3 regions of the Clostridium sp. BJN0013 genome follow, and region 2 is predicted to be linked to each of the others. Evidence: a T-box and tRNA genes for the amino acid it is inferred to sense, from the RefSeq annotation. Region 2 holds a T-box; the other regions hold tRNA genes.
What was found. The T-box of region 2 lies ahead of AB3K27_RS03830 (valine--tRNA ligase). A T-box ahead of a tRNA ligase gene usually reads a tRNA of that ligase, here a tRNA-Val.
Positions count from the first base shown of each region.

Region 1 (6,379 bases), 770 kb from region 2:
TACATCTTATCCATTCATCATTGGTATCTACTATTAAAGACAAGTCATTATTATCTAAAATCTTAGGTGGAACATAACTTCCTACACCTGAAATTTTTACTTTATTCATTATTATTCTCCTTTAGTTTAATTTTAAGATTATACTTTGATTTAAAGAAATTATTAAGTTTTTCTAATGATTTAATTAAGATCCTCTCATCTTCTTCTGTAAATCCTCTTATAGTTTCTTTAACCATGTCAGAATGAAACTTATGATGTACTCTAAAGGCAAGTTTCCCCTTTTTAGTTAACTGTATATATACAATTCTTCTATCTTCCTGACTGCGCCTTCTGAGGGCATATTCCTTCTTCACTAGTTGATCTACAGCTTTAGTTAAGGTACCTAGTGTTATGTCTAACTGACAGGCAACTTCAGTCATTTTTCTGGGCTTATACATACCTATGGCTTCTATGGTATGTATTTCTGTAATAGATAAATCATCAAATGCTGTATATTGAAGAGCCCTTTGTTCTATTTCTAAAATATCGTTAAAAATGTCTACCATTAATTCATTTATAACATTTATACCCTTGCTCACTAAATCACCACTTTAAATAAATAATCTATTTTAACATATATTCAGCATCTTTTTGCTTCTTCTATAAGCTGCTTTATAAGTTCCTTAACCTTTACAATTTTATTTACTCTATACCCATTACTTCCTATAAATACAAGTCCATCCTCAACATTTCCTTTAACTGAATTGATTAAAGCTTTAGATATGCAGTAGGGTGTTTTGGCAGGATTACACTTTTTTAAGCAATTATAACATTTATCAGAAGTAATTACATCAGTAACTTCCGTTTGCTTTATGAATTTATTTCTTATAGCCCTTCCTGGAAGTCCTACAGGGCTTTTTATTATACCTATATCTTCTTTTTTTACATTTATATAGGCATTTTTGAAGTTTATATGTGCATCACATTCTTCAGTAGCTACAAAACGTGTTCCCATCTGAACCCCACTTGCTCCTAGTTTTAAAAATTTTACAATATCACATCCTGTATATATACCACCAGCAGCTATAACTGGAATATTATCTCCATTCTCAAAAGTTCTTACAACCTTAATAACTTCTACCACTATATCCTCCAGTGACTCTTTACCTTCTTGAAGCTGTTTTAAATGAAATCCAAGATGTCCACCTGCTTCAGGACCTTCTACCACAAGTGCATCTGGCATTTTGGAATATTTTTTAAGCCAATTTCTAATTATAATAGATGCGGCTTTCCCAGAAGAAACTATAGGAGCTATCTTTATAGAACTTCCCTCAACTAGCTTAGGTAAATTAAGCGGTAGACCAGCCCCAGATATTATTATATCTGCCTTCTCTTCCACAGAGGCTTTTACCATTTCATCATACTCACTTATGGCTACCATTATATTTACTCCAATTATGCCTCTTGGACTTAACTCCCTGGCTTTTCTTATTTCTTTTCTTAGAGCTCTAATATTTGCTTCCTTATGATTAGTTTCAAAATCTGATTCTCTATAGCCTATTTGAACTGTAGAGATCACACCCACGCCACCTTCATTTGCTACTGCCTGTGCTAAACTATATCCGGAAATCCCCACGCCCATCCCACCTTGAATAATAGGTATATTAGCCTTTAAATCTCCTATAATCAATGAAGGTAATTTCATCTAACTCTCTCCTTTTTAAATTTTTGATTATCAAATATTTTGATAATCAAAGTATATATTAAAAACTTTTAACTGTCCAGCACCTTAAAATTCCCTAACAATCTATCATGATTATCGACCTTTTACCCTATTATACTTTTTGTATTTAGTCTGATATAATAATTTAGTAATACATCTTTTAAAACCCTATTTAATAAAGGCAGGTAATTAGAATATGAGTACATTTATGTTTAAAACAAAAGAAAGCAACTATACTCCTGTAAGTAATATATTCATAGATAAATATATGACTAAAGCCCGTGGAGAATTTGTAAAAGTATATCTTCTTGGATTAAAGTATTGCAAGTCAGGAGAGTTAGGAGTGAACTCTCAAATAATAGCGAATACTCTACATCTTTTGGAAACAGATGTATTAAATGCATGGAATTATTGGAATGAGGAAAATGTAATAAAAATGCTTCCAATTGATGATATGGGAAATTACAATATAGAATTTTTAGACTTATCTGATTGTGATACAGAAACTGAAAAAGAGGTCAATATAAATTTACTGGAAGAACTAAATAATCACTCTGTGAAAGATATGTTAGAAGATATAGAAAAATCCATAGGGAGACCACTATCATCAAAAGAAATGACAATGTACATAAGCTGGCTGAATGATTTAAATTTTTCTCCAGAAATAATACTCTTATTAGTGCAATATTGTACTTTAAAAGGCAAAACTAATATAAGGTACATAGAAAAAACTGCTCTATCCTGGTTTGATGCCAAAATAAAGGATATAGATGACGCCCAAGCTTTTATAAAAAAACATGAGGATAAATGGACTAAAATAAGAAAAATTTTAAATTACCTTGGCATAAAAGATGGAGAAATAATGAAACCCCAAGAAGAATTGCTTTCTAAATGGATAGAAAATTATAACTTTTCTATAGACATTATATATAAAGCTTGTGACATATGCTTTCAAAGAATAAATAAAGCAGACTTTAAATATATTGATGGCATACTTACAAGCTGGTATAAGGATAACATTAAGACTACTAAAGACATAAGAAAAAAAGACATGAAAAAAAATGTATCTACTAATCATAAAAATTTAAAAAATAACTCCAATCAAGGATCTTTTAATAATTTTAAACAAAGAAACTATGACTTTAAAGATTTAGAAAAAAAATTACTAGGATGGGATAGGAATGATTAAAAGCTATCACTCAAATATAACAAAAATTTATGAAAATATAAGACAAAAAAATGAACAAACTTTAAACTTAAGAAAAGAAGAGATCAGAAAAACTGTTCCTGAAGTACTAGATATTGAAAATCAGATAGGAAAACTTTGTATAAAATTATCAATAAATATATTAAATAATGTAAAATACAAAGACAAATATTTAAGGGAGCTTAAAGAAAAAATTAGAAATCTAAGGAGAAAAAAAGCTGAACTTATGTTAGCCAATAATTACCCTGTAAATTATCTAGACATGATTTACAAATGCAGCAAATGTAAAGATACTGGATTCATAGGTACTAAAAAATGTCTATGCTATAAGCAAAAATTAATCAAATTATATTACAACAATTCTGATTTGATGAATATACTAAGTAAAAATAATTTCGATAATTTTAATTTTCGATTATATTCCCCTTTAAAAAATGAAGGAGAACCAACCAGCCCTAGAAAAAATATAGAAAAAATAGCTTCTACATCATGGAAATACATAGAAAATTTTTCTTCTTCTAAAGAAAATTTATTATTTTACGGAAATCCAGGAACTGGAAAAACTTTTTTATCAAATTGCATAGCAAAAGAACTATTGGACAGAGGATTTTTAGTGGTCTATAGAACTTCTGAAGCTTTAATTCAAGATTTAAAAAGCATACGATTTAAAGAAAATAATAAATTAGAAGATCTTATAATAAATTGCGATCTATTAATAATAGACGATTTAGGTTCAGAACAGATAACAGATTTTTCCAAGACAGAATTGTTCAATCTTATAAATAGAAAATTACTAAAACAAAATAAAATGCTTATATCTACTAATTGTGATTTGGAAGAACTTTTAAAGTGTTATTCAGAAAGAATTTCCTCTAGATTATTAGGTGAGTTTAAACTATTTAAATTCTTCGGAGAAGACATAAGAATCCGAAAAAATATAAAAAGCAAAAATTTAAAATAAAACATAAACCCCATGATACAATTTCATGGGGTTAACATGGTGCTGGCAGTAGGCTTCGAACCCACGACCTACTGATTACAAGTCAGTTGCTCTACCAGCTGAGCTATGCCAGCAAAATGGCGACTCAGAAGGGGATCGAACCCTCGACCTCCGGCGTGACAGGCCGGCACTCTAACCATCTGAGCTACTGAGCCTCATGTTGGTGGGCACAACAGGGATCGAACCTGTGACCCCCTGCTTGTAAGGCAGATGCTCTCCCAGCTGAGCTATGCGCCCACATACAATGGTGACCCCTAGGAGAATTGAACTCCTGTTACCACCGTGAAAGGGTGGTGTCTTAACCGCTTGACCAAGGGGCCTAAAACAAATTTAGCTTTTTAACTTAAATCAAGTAACTCTCTCATACTAGAGTAGACTTCTCAATTTAAGTTAAAGGCCTATTATAACAAATAAATGTTACAAGGCATGGCGACTCAGAAGGGGATCGAACCCTCGACCTCCGGCGTGACAGGCCGGCACTCTAACCATCTGAGCTACTGAGCCTTATGTTGGTGGGCACAACAGGGATCGAACCTGTGACCCCCTGCTTGTAAGGCAGGTGCTCTCCCAGCTGAGCTATGCGCCCATATAATAATGGTGACCCCTAGGAGAATCGAACTCCTGTTACCACCGTGAAAGGGTGGTGTCTTAACCGCTTGACCAAGGGGCCTCTACTTATGCATCAAACCTATCCAGCGGTCCGACATAGTCTATAATACAAAATATTTTCCAAAGTGTCAACACTTTTTTTTATATTCTTAAATATCTTTTTCTATATTTCTACCAAGGACCTTATATATCAACACTTTACGCTAATTTGAAAATTATATAAGTTTTTATTTACGCCGAATTAAAATCAAGATTTTAGCTTGTACTCTATCTTCGGGAAAGTTCAACAAGTGCACATCCCTCTACAAAATTTATTCTATTATTATTACAAAAACTCAATATTTCATCACTTTCTGCGCCAGGTTGTATTAATATTTTATCTATTCCCAATTTACTGGCTTCCTTAACCACATGTATTCCTATTGCAGGATTTATACATAAATCTAGTACATTTATACTAAAAGGCACCTCTGCCAAAGATTTATAAGCACCTCCTTCAAAACTTTTAGGGTTTACCCCTGCTACATTAAATTCATTATCTTTTAGCGAATTCAATATCTTAAAAGCATATTTTTTATTATTAGCCACATTACCAGCTACCACCCAATTTTTATAATTCAAAAATTCAGAAGCTACCATAAGTGTCTCTCCTTTTACTTCTAATTTAATTATATTATACACAAATTTAAAATAAATATATGATTTTTAATATAAACTATATAAAAAAAAATATAAGTAAGCTAAAATATATTTGTTGTAATACATTTATCCAAACGCAGATTAGCTAATACTCCCTTCTTCAAAGGGAGATAAACACTGCTACGCGCCTGGATAAGTTCTTTTAAGGTTCAGATGGAGATAAACATTTTTCATAAGCAAACTCCACCTGAACTTAAGAATCACTTGATTTTAACTTAGGGAGGTATATTTTTGTTTCATGAAATAATGATAATTGGTGCTGGTGCTTCCGGTATAATGGCTTCAATTACTGCAAAAGACAATGGAAAAGATGTAGGAATTCTAGAATCACAAAAAAGAATTGGGCAAAAATTATTATCAACTGGAAATGGTAGATGTAATATAACTAATAGAAATATAAATTATTCTAGGTATCACAGTAAAAATCCTGATTTTTTTAAGGATACTTTAGATAATTTTACTCTAAATGATACAATTAAATTTTTTAATTCTCTAGGATTACCCCTTACAACTTTAGAAAACGGTAAGATGTATCCACTTTCACTTCAAGCGTCCTCTGTACTAGACATACTAAAGATGGCTCTTGAAGATAGAGATATTCCTATTTATTTAAATTCTGAAGTTAAAGATGTTATTCCTACTAAAAAATATTTTAAAATATTTTGTCAGGATGAAATATATGAATGCAAAAAAATTATTTTATGTACTGGAGGTAAATCCGCTCCTAATACTGGATCTAATGGTTCTGGTTTTAATATATGTAAAAAATTAGGTCATAACATAATTCACCCTATTCCTGCTCTGGTACAGTTAAAGCTGGACTACAATCGCTTAAAAGCCCTTTCAGGAGTGAAATTTAATGGCAGTGTAAACTTACTGATAGATAATAAAATAAAAGAAAAGGATGAAGGTGAATTACTATTTACTGATTATGGGATATCAGGTCCTCCTATACTGAATATAAGCGGCACGGCCTCTTATAATTTGCTCAATAAAAGGTTAGTTGAACTAGAAATTGATATGCTTCCAAACTTCAATAAAGAGGCATTAATAGAGTTTTTAGAAAATCATTGGGGAATTTTTAATTATAGAAGTATCTACAATTCTTTAATAGGAATAATAAATAAAAAAGTAATACCTATACTTTTAAATGAAGCTACGG
Region 1 covers NZ_CP162495.1:4,034,208-4,040,586, forward strand. The annotation lists gene AB3K27_RS20885 (beta-ketoacyl-ACP synthase III) at 1-109, opposite strand, end outside; gene AB3K27_RS20890 (MarR family winged helix-turn-helix transcriptional regulator) at 102-578, opposite strand; gene AB3K27_RS20895 (NAD(P)H-dependent flavin oxidoreductase) at 620-1,684, opposite strand; gene AB3K27_RS20900 (DnaD domain protein) at 1,899-2,891, shown strand; gene AB3K27_RS20905 (ATP-binding protein) at 2,884-3,870, shown strand; tRNA gene AB3K27_RS20910 (tRNA-Thr) at 3,908-3,983, opposite strand; tRNA gene AB3K27_RS20915 (tRNA-Asp) at 3,988-4,064, opposite strand; tRNA gene AB3K27_RS20920 (tRNA-Val) at 4,071-4,146, opposite strand; tRNA gene AB3K27_RS20925 (tRNA-Glu) at 4,155-4,229, opposite strand; tRNA gene AB3K27_RS20930 (tRNA-Asp) at 4,337-4,413, opposite strand; tRNA gene AB3K27_RS20935 (tRNA-Val) at 4,420-4,495, opposite strand; tRNA gene AB3K27_RS20940 (tRNA-Glu) at 4,505-4,579, opposite strand; gene AB3K27_RS20945 (CoA-binding protein) at 4,786-5,157, opposite strand; gene AB3K27_RS20950 (NAD(P)/FAD-dependent oxidoreductase) at 5,449-6,379, shown strand, end outside.
Region 1: it has a tRNA-Val gene. The T-box ahead of AB3K27_RS03830 (valine--tRNA ligase) is inferred to sense a tRNA for this amino acid. The anticodon was not compared.

Region 2 (6,379 bases):
ATATTTTATTGGCAAAATTTCTAGCAGACTCTACCCTTTCTGGATAATATCTTATATCATTTCCTGGTGCATTTCCTGTAATAAGTGCAAATCTAAGTGCATCTGCCCCATACTCATCTATTACTTCTATTGGATCTACACCATTTCCAAGGGATTTAGACATTTTTCTTCCTTCTGAATCTCTTACAATTCCATGTATCAATACATTTTCAAAAGGAATATCATCCATACAATACAATCCAGAAAATATCATACGCGCTACCCAGAAAAATATTATATCGTATCCTGTAACTAAAGTATTATTAGGATAAAAACACTTTAAATCCTCTGTATTTTCAGGCCATCCCAATGTGGAAAAAGGCCACAATGCAGAACTAAACCAGGTATCCAATACATCCTTATCCTGTTCTATATTACTGGAATTACATTTGGTACATTTTGAAGGATCAGTATCACTTACTATAACTTCTCCACAGTCTTTGCAGTACCAGACTGGAATTCTATGCCCCCACCAAAGCTGCCTGGATATACACCAATCCTGAATATTTTCCATCCAGTTAAAATAAGTCTTTTCAAATCTTTCAGGTATAAATTTAACTTTCTTATTTTTTACTACATCAATAGCTGGTTTTGCAAGAGACTCCATCTTTACAAACCACTGCTTCGAGAGCATAGGTTCAATGGTGGTCTCACATCTGTCATGACATCCTACATTATGTACATGCTCCTTTACTTTTACCAAAAATCCCTGCTCTTCTAAATCCTCTACCAATAATTTTCTAGCTTCATATCTATCAAGCCCATCATATTTGGTTCCAGGAAGTTTTACAGTTCCATTTTCATTTAATACTATAATTTCAGGCAGATTATGTCTTTTACCTACATAATAGTCATTAGGATCGTGTGCTGGAGTTATTTTTACTGCCCCTGTACCAAATTCCATATCTACATAATCATCAGAAACTATTGGTATCTCTCTATTTAAAATTGGGAGCAGGGCAGTTTTTCCTACTAAATGTTTATATCTCTCATCTTTAGGGTTTACCGCAATAGCTGTATCCCCAAACATGGTCTCTGGCCTTGTAGTTGCTATTTCCAAATACTCGTTACTGCCAACTACTTTATATCTTATATGCCAAAAATGACCCTGCTGTTCACTGTACTCAATTTCCGCATCGGATATGGCAGTATGACATTTAGGACACCAGTTTATTATTCTATTTCCCTGATATATAAGTCCTTCTTCATATAATTTTACAAAGAACTTTCTAACAGCTTTATTCAACCCCTCATCCATAGTAAATCTTTCTCTTGTGAAATCCACAGAACAACCTAATTTTTTCATCTGCTCCCTTATTCTGGCTCTATATTCATCAGTCCATTCCCAGGTTTTTTCAAGAAAAACCTCTCTTCCTATTTCCTTTTTTACAATTCCATCTTTTAAAAGTTCTTTTTCTACTTTCACTTCCGTGGCTATACTGGCATGGTCCTCTCCTGGAACCCATAATGTATTATACCCCTGCATTCTTTTAGTTCTTATTATTATATCTTGGATGGTATCATCCAGCGCATGACCTAAATGTAATTTTCCCGTAATATTTGGAGGTGGGATCACTATTGTATAGGACTTTTTGCCGTGTTCTGCTTCAGGTGTAAAATATCCTTTTTCCTGCCAAATATTATAAAGTCTTTCTTCAAATGCTTTGGGATCATAGGTAGTTGCCATTTCTTTTTTTTCTGACATTAAATTTCCTCCTTTTGTAATCAAGTGATTCTTAAGTTCATGTGGAGTTTGCTCATAAATAATGCTTTTCTCCATCTGAAACTTATTAACAGTATTCTTAGTGTCTTTAGCACTTAGAATACGTTATCCTTTAGGAGAAGAACTTATCCAGGCGCGTAGCAGTGCTTATCCCCCGCTTTGAAGAAATTTAGGGGTATTAGCAAAGGTAGGATATTATTTTACGATAAAAAGCCCCCATCCTATAAAGGACGGAGGTCCGCGTTACCACCTTTTTTCCCGTAAAAACTACAGGCCCTTAAAAAATAACGATTAAGAAACCGTCTTTACCTACTGAATATTTCAGCAAAGAGACTCTAAAGCTACCTTGGAGATAATTCATATAGAAAACCTCTCAACTAATAAGTTCTCCTCTCTTTATACTCTATTATCTCTACTCCTCTTTTTCACAGTCATTAAATTTGATTTAATTTTATATATTTTTATTATAACCTTAATTTTTAGGCTGTCAAGAAATTTTATAAATGAAAACCCAATATACCTGTATTACTAGTCATTTCTTTTATTTTTCAATTCACTTAAAATATTATCTATCTTTCTATCCATATCTTTATTTCTATTAATAAAATTTTTAAAGCCTTTTATTAATTTATATACGCCTATTATAATTGCAAACAGCACTAAAAAATTGACAATTGTAAGAATAACTGTTATATAATCAATTTCCATAAAAATCATCCTTTCCCTGACTAAATGGTCTTAATATATTTAATATATTTCTGTGAAAAAATAAAAAAAACCTCCATAAAGTAAACAATTTATCACTTTAATTGTTTACTCTACAGAGAGTATATTACTTATTAGAATACTTTTCAATCTTAAAACTTATACCTTAATTTACTGCTTTATTTAATAGCTTCTTTTGCAAAAGAATTATTAACTATCTTATCAAAAGGTGGTCTTTCGGGTATTAAATCAGATTTATAGGACTGTATTATGTCCATAAGTCTATTTAAATTTTCTTCTTCTATAACAGGAGTATCTGCATAGGCATCTATATCTCTATAATTTTTTACTACAGATTTTAATATATCTTCATCAGTTCCAGGAAAAAATGATTTTATAGATTGAGCTACTTCCTCATCACTGTGCTCTTTAACCCACATTTGCCCTTGATAAATTGCCTTAGTAAATCTTTGTATGATTTCAGGATTTTTTGATATATAGGATTTTGTAGCAAAATAACATGTATATGGAATGGCACCTGCAGATTTACCTATGGAAGCTGCTATATAACCATTTTTATCTTTCTGGAGCATACTAGCCGTTGGTTCAAAAAGGGCTACATAGTCTCCTGTATTTGCTTTAAATGCACCAGCTGTAGCAGTATAAGCTAGATTTGTTATTATATTTACATCTTTTCCAGGTTGTACACCATGATTTTTAAGTACATACTCTAATGTCATCTCTGGAACTCCCCCAGGTCTTCCTCCAATTATGGTTTTTCCTTTTACAGATTCCCATTTAAAATCTTTTTCTTCATTTCTTCCAACCAAAAAAGAACCATCCGTGGAAGTTAACTGTGCAAAAATTACAGGAAAATCTTCTCGTTTTTGATTATATATATATATGGTCTGTTCAGGACCGCAAAATCCTATATCGCAACTGCCACTAAGTACCTGCTGCATGGTTTTATCTGCTACCTATACAAAAACACAAACCATAGATAGACCATAATTATGACTGTCTTTCAAATTTAAATCCAATATAAAATCATACATCTTTTTTAGAAAAATATCTTTATTATACTCTATAGAAAGTTCAAGCTCTAGTTTTTCTGCTTCAAATTGAATTTACTGTAAATAAAGTAAGCTCATTTAAGATCCCCCTCTAACTACATCTCTTTTGCAGAACATTCATTCTAATTCATTGCTATAGTAATGCCATAAAATTGCTAATATATCCACAGTATCCTACTTATACTTTTCCAAATGATCACTTTAGGTACCATTTTAAGGTCTCTGAAATAGTTGGTCTATAATTAATTTTCACTTCTAAAACTATTATCAAAGGCAAAATATCTATTATCATTATCAACTAAGGAAAAATTGCTACACACAAGGATATTATTTATTGAGAATTGACTCTTTTCAAGTTAACATTTTGAGACATATCATTTTCATTTATGTATTTCACTTCCAAGAATATAACGATTGCGGTTATGAGCGCTGATAGAATATCTGCAATAGGTGGAGTTCTCCATACACCTTCAGTACCCCAAAAACGTGGTAATATCAGCAATAGAGGAATCAATAACAGCAACTGTCTGGATAGTCCCAGGATCGTGGATTGAATTGGCTTTCCAATTGCCTGAAAATATTGAGAGCAAACAATTTGAAAACCTGCTACAGGAAACATAAAAAAATAGACTGACATTGCATGAGCAGTTAGTCTGGTTAACTCTATATTATTATTGTTAAATATGTCAGCAATTTGAGTGGACCATAAATGTACCACTGCAGTGCTGACTACTGCAATAATTGTACCCACAATTACTGCCTTTTTCAAAGTCTCTTTTACTCTATTAAATTGCTGAGCACCATAATTAAAGCCGATGATAGGCTGGGCACCTTGACTAATACCAAGAATAGGCATAAACATTAAAGTGGCTATGCTTCCAATAATGCCCATAGCTGATAATGCCATATCCCCACTATAAGTCATTAGTGATTTATTCAGAATGACATTTTGTAAACTGTTGGCTAATTGCATAGAAAAAGATGCAAATCCAATACACATAATACTAAAGACTAAACTCCTCTTCAATTTGAGATTTTTTAACCGTATTTTGAGAAGACTAGATCCCCAGAGAAAATAACTTAAGACCCAAATTGCTGAAAATGTTTGACCACAGACGGTTGCCAGTGCAGATCCTTTAATTCCAAGGCCTAATTTTATGACGAAAATATAATTCAAGACTATATTAATTACCGTTCCAATTACCTGGGTATACATAGACATTCTAGGATTACCTTCAGCTCTGATAAAATTGACCATTCCCATACTTAGAGAGCCAAATGCTGATGCCAGCATTATAATATGTGTAAATTCTTTAGCATAAGGTAGAACCTCAGCACTGGCCCCAAAAAAAGTTAAAATAGGATTGCTAAAAAGGAAATAAATAATGCTGATACATATTGGCAGTAAGATCAACAATAATGTAGCATTGCCGATGATTTTTTCAGCTTCTTCCGACTTTTTCTCTCCCAAGCGAATAGAGATCAGTGATGTAGCACCAACACCAATTAGCACAGATACTGCCATAAGAATAAGCATGATTGGAAGGGCTACGGTTGTGGCCGCAATTGCAACTGAACCAACCCCATGCCCTACAAATATTCGGTCAATAATGTTATACAGAGAATTTATCAGCATAGCAATCACGGCCGGCCAGGAAAACTTCCATAACAGACTATTAATTTTACCATCTCTAAGTTCATTTGTATTATTCACTTTTTAATTCACCTTCTTAATTTTTTGCATGAATTCGACAGCATATCTGAGGCTACTAATAAATTTTAACAACTCATTAGGATCTGCATTACTTAGGATTTCATTCATACGCTGAGTAGAGTTTCTCATCATAGCTTCCATTTCTACTTTCCCAGCATTTGTAAGCGATATCAAGGTTTTTCGACGGTCATTAAGATCCTTACAGCGAGTAACCAGACCGAACTCCTCTAATTGATCAATCAAGGTGGTTAAGCTACCTTTTTCCATATTTAGTTTCTTTGCAATTTCGGTTGCAGTAAGAGTCTGATGCCGATAAAGGAAACCAATGATCATAATATGATTCTTTTTAACCCCTAGATAACGTGGGCTTTCTTTACGAAATTGACAAAGAAATTTTTCATGGAATAAACCTATGGTTTTAAACAACAAGTCATGCAATTCTCGCAATTTTTCGTATCTCATACATATCACCTTCAATAAGATTAGAATTCTTACCTTAAGAATACTAACTTATTTTATAACTCTATTTTTCATTTGTCAAGTTAAAAAAAGGGATGATTTTATGCATCACTTAATGTTGTAGTTTTATTGAGTTTGTACTTAACAAATAAAGTTACAAAGTGTACTATCCAGTTACCGGAATTTAAACCCGCATTTCTTGGGCTTGAAGACAATGCTTTGTTAACTTCTTTCAATTCGTCATCAGTGAAAATAACATATTTATTTAGGTGGACTAGAAATATCCTTTAATCTTTTCAATCCAGATTTGTTATATCTATGGAGATATCTTCTAATTATTGAGTCAGATTGATGAACCAGCTTAGCTACTTTTATACTTGAGTAACCTTTAAAAAAGTGTAGAATTACAAATAAGTGAAGTAGCCTAATTTTCATTCTTACGTCTTTTTCAGTTTTATATGATTGTTTTAACATGACATGCTAACTTAACTTCAAGCTTTTTACTCATACTACAATATTATCTCTAAAATTGTATTTTTCTAGTATGTGTGCTTTGGAGAATTTTTAGTAGTTATCTGTTAATGAAATTTATATAAATTTAATAAAATAAAATTTTGAATAAAAATATTTAAACTTGATATAATATTTTTTTAGTTTTATAATTTA
Region 2 covers NZ_CP162495.1:701,874-708,252, reverse strand. The annotation lists gene AB3K27_RS03830 (valine--tRNA ligase) at 1-1,744, opposite strand, end outside; T-box leader at 1,986-2,200, opposite strand; gene AB3K27_RS03825 (hypothetical protein) at 2,291-2,470, opposite strand; gene AB3K27_RS03820 (ABC transporter substrate-binding protein) at 2,647-3,429, opposite strand; gene AB3K27_RS03815 (MATE family efflux transporter) at 3,872-5,254, opposite strand; gene AB3K27_RS03810 (MarR family winged helix-turn-helix transcriptional regulator) at 5,258-5,716, opposite strand.

Region 3 (6,379 bases), 370 kb from region 2:
ATTTTTCTATACCAACTAAGGTATCTGGAATTATCTCTTCAAATATTTTAACTTTAAATTGATGCCCAAATTCAGGATGAATTACCCATTCTCCTGAAACCTTTAAATTTTGTCCTTCTATTATATAAGGTATACATCCAACTATAGTTATTGTATGTTCTCTCTCTTTCATTTTAGCCACCGCATACCCATTATCCTTGTTCTGAAATATTATATCTTCTACAACTCCCTGTAATTCCTGCATATAACTCACCTTAATATAAAATTATTTATAAAATTTTAAAAATGTAATAATGCTATTTACATCATTATTATACACTTACACGTTATAAAAATATATACAAATGTTTTTGTACAACATTTAATCTTATAGCATTTTACAAAAAATAATCTAAAAACTCTCCAAAGTAAAATTCAAAAAAATTATATAATAAAAATATCATATACGAAAATAAAAGGCATTATAAATAATAAATTATCAATAAAATATTGAAAAAATTATTGAAATATAATTTTTCTTATATTATAATAAACACAAAATTATGCTAAACATAATAAAATTACATGAAACATAATGAATCATTACAATAATAAACTTATAAATAATATGTTATATATTATTAAGTTATTATTTGAAGTATATATTTTAAAATCTCAAAAGGGGGTATCTATGTACAAAGAAAAATTAGAACATAATAATACACACAATCTAACTTTTATGCAATGTGCAGAATGTCAGTCACCTATTATTTCAAATATTCTTTCTACAATAAAAGGTAATGTAGTAATTATTCACTCACCTTTGGGATGCGCATCATCATTTGTGGATTTTAATCTTAAATTTAAAATAGGATTAAAAAAACGCGGTTTGCCTATTGAAAATGCAAAGTTAATTAGCAGCAATATCACAGAGATGGATATACAAAATGTTATTGATTCTATCCAGGATAATTATTCAATTCCTTTAATCACAATTACCTGCAAACTTTACAATTCTAAGGCATGGGGTTCTGGATTTAACTTCAAAAAAGCCGGAGGCTTGAATAAACTCATAAGAACTACCCATAAAGAGGGAAAATTTTATAATGTTATTAATTTTAGTAGTAATGATGATATAAAAGAAATACTTAATAAAATACCCGTTAAGTGGAATCATATCTCTTGCTATACAGATTATGAGTGTTTAGAAAAAATGGGAAGTGCACAAGGTACTCTATTAATTTCTGCTGACCGTTTCAGCAAATATATTGCAAATTGGCTAATGGAAAGATTAACTGAAATGTTAACTCGTTATGACAGCACCTTCCCACAACGTTTCTTTACTATTGGAAAGTCTACATATATATCTGGAATTACCAGATTTTTAGTAAAAGAATTGGGTATGATACCAGGATGCCAATATATAGTAGATGATCCCCCTTATAAATACAGAGATAAGATAGAAAACAGTTTTAAAAATATAACTAGTGAAATATCTTCAGCAATTACCTTCGTAAATGATGGAGAAAAAATTATTAAAAGTATCAAGGAAAAAATTGAAGATTTAATTCCTTTAATTATAGGCAGCAGCTGGGATTCAATAATTGCTTCTAAGTTGAAAGGATATTTCATTTCTATAAGTCTTCCTATTTCAGATAGGTTGATACTCAATAAAAGTTATGTTGGATATGAAGGAAGGCTAGCTTTTATAGAAGATATTTTTTCCTGCATATTAAGAGGATTATAAATCAAAAAGATATTACAATAAAATAATAAAGGAGAGCTAATATGAAAAAAACAAATTCAAAAATTTTAATTTTATTTATAGTAATTACAGTTATGCTCATGTCAATTATTAGTACAGGCTGTGGAAATAAAAAAAATAGTACATCCACCAAGCAAGAGAATTCAACATCCTCAACAAGAAAAATAGTTGATGGTACTGGTAAAACAGTCACAATACCCTATGAGATTACTAGAATAGCTGCATCTGGAGCTTTGAATCAGATAGTTTTAATACTTGGTGGAGCAGATAAATTGGTGGCAACAGCCCAAGGGGTTCAAACAGGTTTTTTTCCTAAAGTTTATCCTAGGATAACAGAAATTCCCGCTGCCTACACAGGTTCAGGCCCTGGAACTTTAAACATGGAGACTTTACTTAAAGCAAACTCACAAGTAGTTTTTGGTACATTTACTCAAACTGAACAAGAAAGACTACAAAAAGCTAATATAGCTTTTCTAGGACTAAAATTAGAAACTCCTGAAGATATAAAAAATACTATTACTATGGTTGGAAAAGTACTTGGAGAAAGCGGTGAAGAGAAAGCTAAAAAATTTAATGAATACTATGATAATAATATAAAATATGTTAGTGACAAAACTAAGTCTAGTGAAAAAGTTAAAGTATTTGTTGCCAGTGGTACCCCAAAAGGGTCACTTACCACAATTGGTTCCAATGACATAAATACTTCCTACATAGAGGCTGCTGGAGGTATAAATATAGCTTCAGAAAATATTTCTAAAGAATCTAGCACTAGCAATGAAGGTACCAGTGTTGATTTTGAGTTTCTATACAAAAATCAGCCAGATGTGATTATAGCCACAAGTAAAAACACTTACGATTATATCATGGACACAAGCAGTTCAAATCAGTGGCAATCTCTAACAGCTGTAAAAAATAAACAAGTTTATCTTAATCCTAAAGGAGTATATTTATGGTCTGTAAGAAGTGCAGAAGGTGCATTACAACCTTTATGGCTAGCCAAAAATCTCCATCCCGACTTATTTAATGATTTAGATATTAAGCAAAAGGTAAAAGAATTTTATAAAAATTACTACTATTATGATCTATCAGCTAATGACATAGAGGACATATTAAATCCCAAAAAATAAATATGTATTAAGTATTTTATATAATACAAAGAATCAGCTTCCTTTGATGGTAATGCTGTCATTGCCATGTGGGTTCTATTGAGGACGTATTATGTAAAATATACTAACATACTTAACTGAGTATCTATTAAAAACAATTAAAATAAAAGAACTCCGCATAATACAATACAGAGTTCTTTTATTATTAAAAATAACCTTTTATATCATTAACTTTATTTAACCTTTCCCAAGGTAAATCTATATCAGTTCTTCCAAAATGTCCATAAGCTGCAACTTGCCTATATATAGGTCTTCTTAAGTCTAGGTCTCTTATTATAGCTGCTGGCTTTAAATCAAATACTCTATTTACTATATCAATTATCCTCTCTTCTGATATCTTTTGTGTGCCAAAAGTATCTACACTTATTGATACAGGTTCTGCTACACCTATGGCATAAGCAATTTGTATTTCTAGCTTGTCAGCAACTCCAGCAGCGACTAAATTCTTAGCCACCCACCTAGCAGCATAAGCAGCAGATCTATCGACTTTAGTAGGATCTTTTCCTGAAAATGCCCCGCCGCCATGTCTTCCGTAACCGCCGTATGTATCAACTATTATCTTTCTTCCCGTAAGTCCAGAATCTCCCTGAGGACCTCCAACTACGAACCTCCCTGTTGGATTTATAAAATATTTAGTATTAGAATCTAAAAATTCTGGTGATACAATAGGTTTTATAACATTATCTATTATATCTTTTTCAATTTGCTCCCTGGTCACAAATTCATCATGCTGTGTAGATACTACTATTGTATCAACTCTAATTGGTTTATTATCCGCATATTCTATAGTAACCTGTGTTTTTCCATCCGGTCTTAAATAATTCAATATACTTTCTTTTCTGACTTGTGACAACCTCTTTGAAAGTTTATGGGCTAAGTTTATAGGCATAGGCATATATTCTGGAGTTTCGTTTGTTGCAAATCCAAACATCATACCTTGATCTCCAGCTCCTATAGCATCTACTTTTTCCATTTTACCTACTTTGGCTTCTAAGGATTTATCAACTCCCATAGCTATATCTAATGATTGTTCGTCAATTGAACTCAACACAGCGCAAGTATCACAATCAAATCCATATTTAGCTCTAGTGTACCCTATTTCCCTTATAGTTTTCCTAACTACTTTAGGAATATCAATGTAACAATTGGTAGATATTTCTCCCATAACTAAAACCATACCTGTAGTAGTTGCAGTTTCACATGCCACTCTCCCCTGGGGATCCCGTTCTAAAATAGCATCTAAAATAGCATCTGAAATTTGATCGCACATTTTATCAGGATGTCCTTCTGTAACTGATTCAGATGTAAAAAGTCTTCTCATTCTTAATACCTCCCTATATAAAATAAAAAACCACTTCAGTAAGAAGAGGTTAAATAAATTAACTACTCTCTTATCTTGCAGACTTTTAACTGCCGGAATTGGCACCTTGGTGACCACACACTGGTTGCCGGGCTTCACAGGGCCTTTTCCCTCCACCTCTCTTGATAAGAGCTTTTATATAATGAATTTTCTTGGTTATGAAAATAACAAATTAAGTAAAATAAAAAACACCTAAAAGTGCCTTTTATGGTGGAGGAAGATGGATTCGAACCATCGAAGTCACTGACAACAGATTTACAGTCTGCCCCCTTTAGCCACTCGGGAATTCCTCCGCATTTGGTGCTGGCAGTAGGCTTCGAACCCACGACCTACTGATTACAAGTCAGTTGCTCTACCTGCTGAGCTATGCCAGCTTATTTTATTATTAAATGATGTGGTGGGCACAACAGGGATCGAACCTGTGACCCCCTGCTTGTAAGGCAGATGCTCTCCCAGCTGAGCTATGCGCCCAATTTTTATGGTGGAGGAAGATGGATTCGAACCATCGAAGTCACTGACAACAGATTTACAGTCTGCCCCCTTTGGCCACTCGGGAATTCCTCCGAATCTGGTGCTGGCAGTAGGCTTCGAACCCACGACCTACTGATTACAAGTCAGTTGCTCTACCTGCTGAGCTATGCCAGCTCATTCCCAGACTATGTATCTTTATAGAATATAAACACACATACCTAACGTAGATTAGTATACATTCTCATTCATTTATTTTCAAACCTACTATACCCGTATAATATAATATTAAAGGTTTATTACTCCATATTTCTTTAGATCCCTTTAAAAATCATATGTATATGGTTGAAATTTAATATTTTACCCGTTCTCATCATATACATTATATATAATGTTCTCTATCAAGTAATTCTTAGGTTTAGGTAGAGTTTACTCATAAGGAACGCTTTCCTCCATCTGAACCCTAGAAGAACTTATCCAAGGGCATAGTGTACTCATCCCCTCACTTTGAAGAAGATGGGAGTGTTAGCTAATTGCTTGCCTTCGGATAAAAACATTTATAAGGTTATACATAAAGGAAGGTGAATATATGAATAGAGTAAAAGTCAATTATAAAAATCCTGTGTCCTACCATGAACTTGCCTACTTTCTAAAGAATTACATTAATAAAGATACTATTATTGTATGTATTGGTACAGATAGATATATAGGAGACTGTTTAGGTCCTTTAGTAGGTAGTCTACTAAAATGCAAACACTTTCCTTTACCTACTTACGGTACAATTTCAGATCCTATACATGCTTTAAATATAGAAGATAAATTAAAACAAATAAAGTTAATTCATCCCTATAGTACTATTATAGGGATAGATGCTTGTTTAGGGAATCCAGAAACCATAGGAGAAATTCAAGCAAGGGATTTCCCTGTTCATCCTGGTAAAGGCGTAGGAAAGTCTCTTCCAAATGTAGGAGATTATTCAATAATAGGCATAGTTGATTCAAATGAAAATGAAAATCTCTTTAGTAACTCTAGTAATATTCGTCTGAATTTAATTTTAAATATGGCTGAAGTAATACTTTATTCATTAATTCATTCATATTATTTATATTATAACAATATATTATCTTAAGCCTATACAACAAAAAAACTAACTTAAATAAGTTTAATTTACAGTACAATAAGTTAGAGTTTGCTCTTTTAATATCTTAAAAATATATTTATTCCATATAGTTAATCTATTAATGTTATATCATCACCAGTAAAGAAAACTTCCATTTTATCTAAATATTCAAGAACTTTGCCTGTACCTAAAGCCACACAGGATATAGGATCTTCAACCACATAAACAGGTACTTTTGTAATTTCTCTTATTAAATCACTTAGTCCATTTAATAATGATCCTCCACCAGTCATAAAAATACCTTTTTCAGCTATATCCGCTGCTAATTCTGGTGGAGTTTTCTCTAATACTGCATGAGTTGTATCCGCTATAGAATTTACAATTTCCTTTAATGCTATTCTCATTTCTTCTGAGGACACTGTTATATTTTTAGGAAGTCCTGTAACCAAATCTCTTCCCCTTATTTCCATAGTCACTTCTTCTTCTCTGTCAAAGGCAGAACCTATATTTATTTTTAAATC
Region 3 covers NZ_CP162495.1:327,656-334,034, reverse strand. The annotation lists gene AB3K27_RS01845 (ATP-dependent RecD-like DNA helicase) at 1-244, opposite strand, end outside; gene AB3K27_RS01840 (nitrogenase component 1) at 671-1,726, shown strand; gene AB3K27_RS01835 (ABC transporter substrate-binding protein) at 1,768-2,871, shown strand; gene metK (methionine adenosyltransferase) at 3,056-4,231, opposite strand; SAM riboswitch class I at 4,299-4,402, opposite strand; tRNA gene AB3K27_RS01825 (tRNA-Tyr) at 4,479-4,563, opposite strand; tRNA gene AB3K27_RS01820 (tRNA-Thr) at 4,569-4,644, opposite strand; tRNA gene AB3K27_RS01815 (tRNA-Val) at 4,666-4,741, opposite strand; tRNA gene AB3K27_RS01810 (tRNA-Tyr) at 4,750-4,834, opposite strand; tRNA gene AB3K27_RS01805 (tRNA-Thr) at 4,840-4,915, opposite strand; gene yyaC (spore protease YyaC) at 5,328-5,867, shown strand; gene AB3K27_RS01795 (rod shape-determining protein) at 5,969-6,379, opposite strand, start outside.
Region 3: it has a tRNA-Val gene. The T-box ahead of AB3K27_RS03830 (valine--tRNA ligase) is inferred to sense a tRNA for this amino acid. The anticodon was not compared.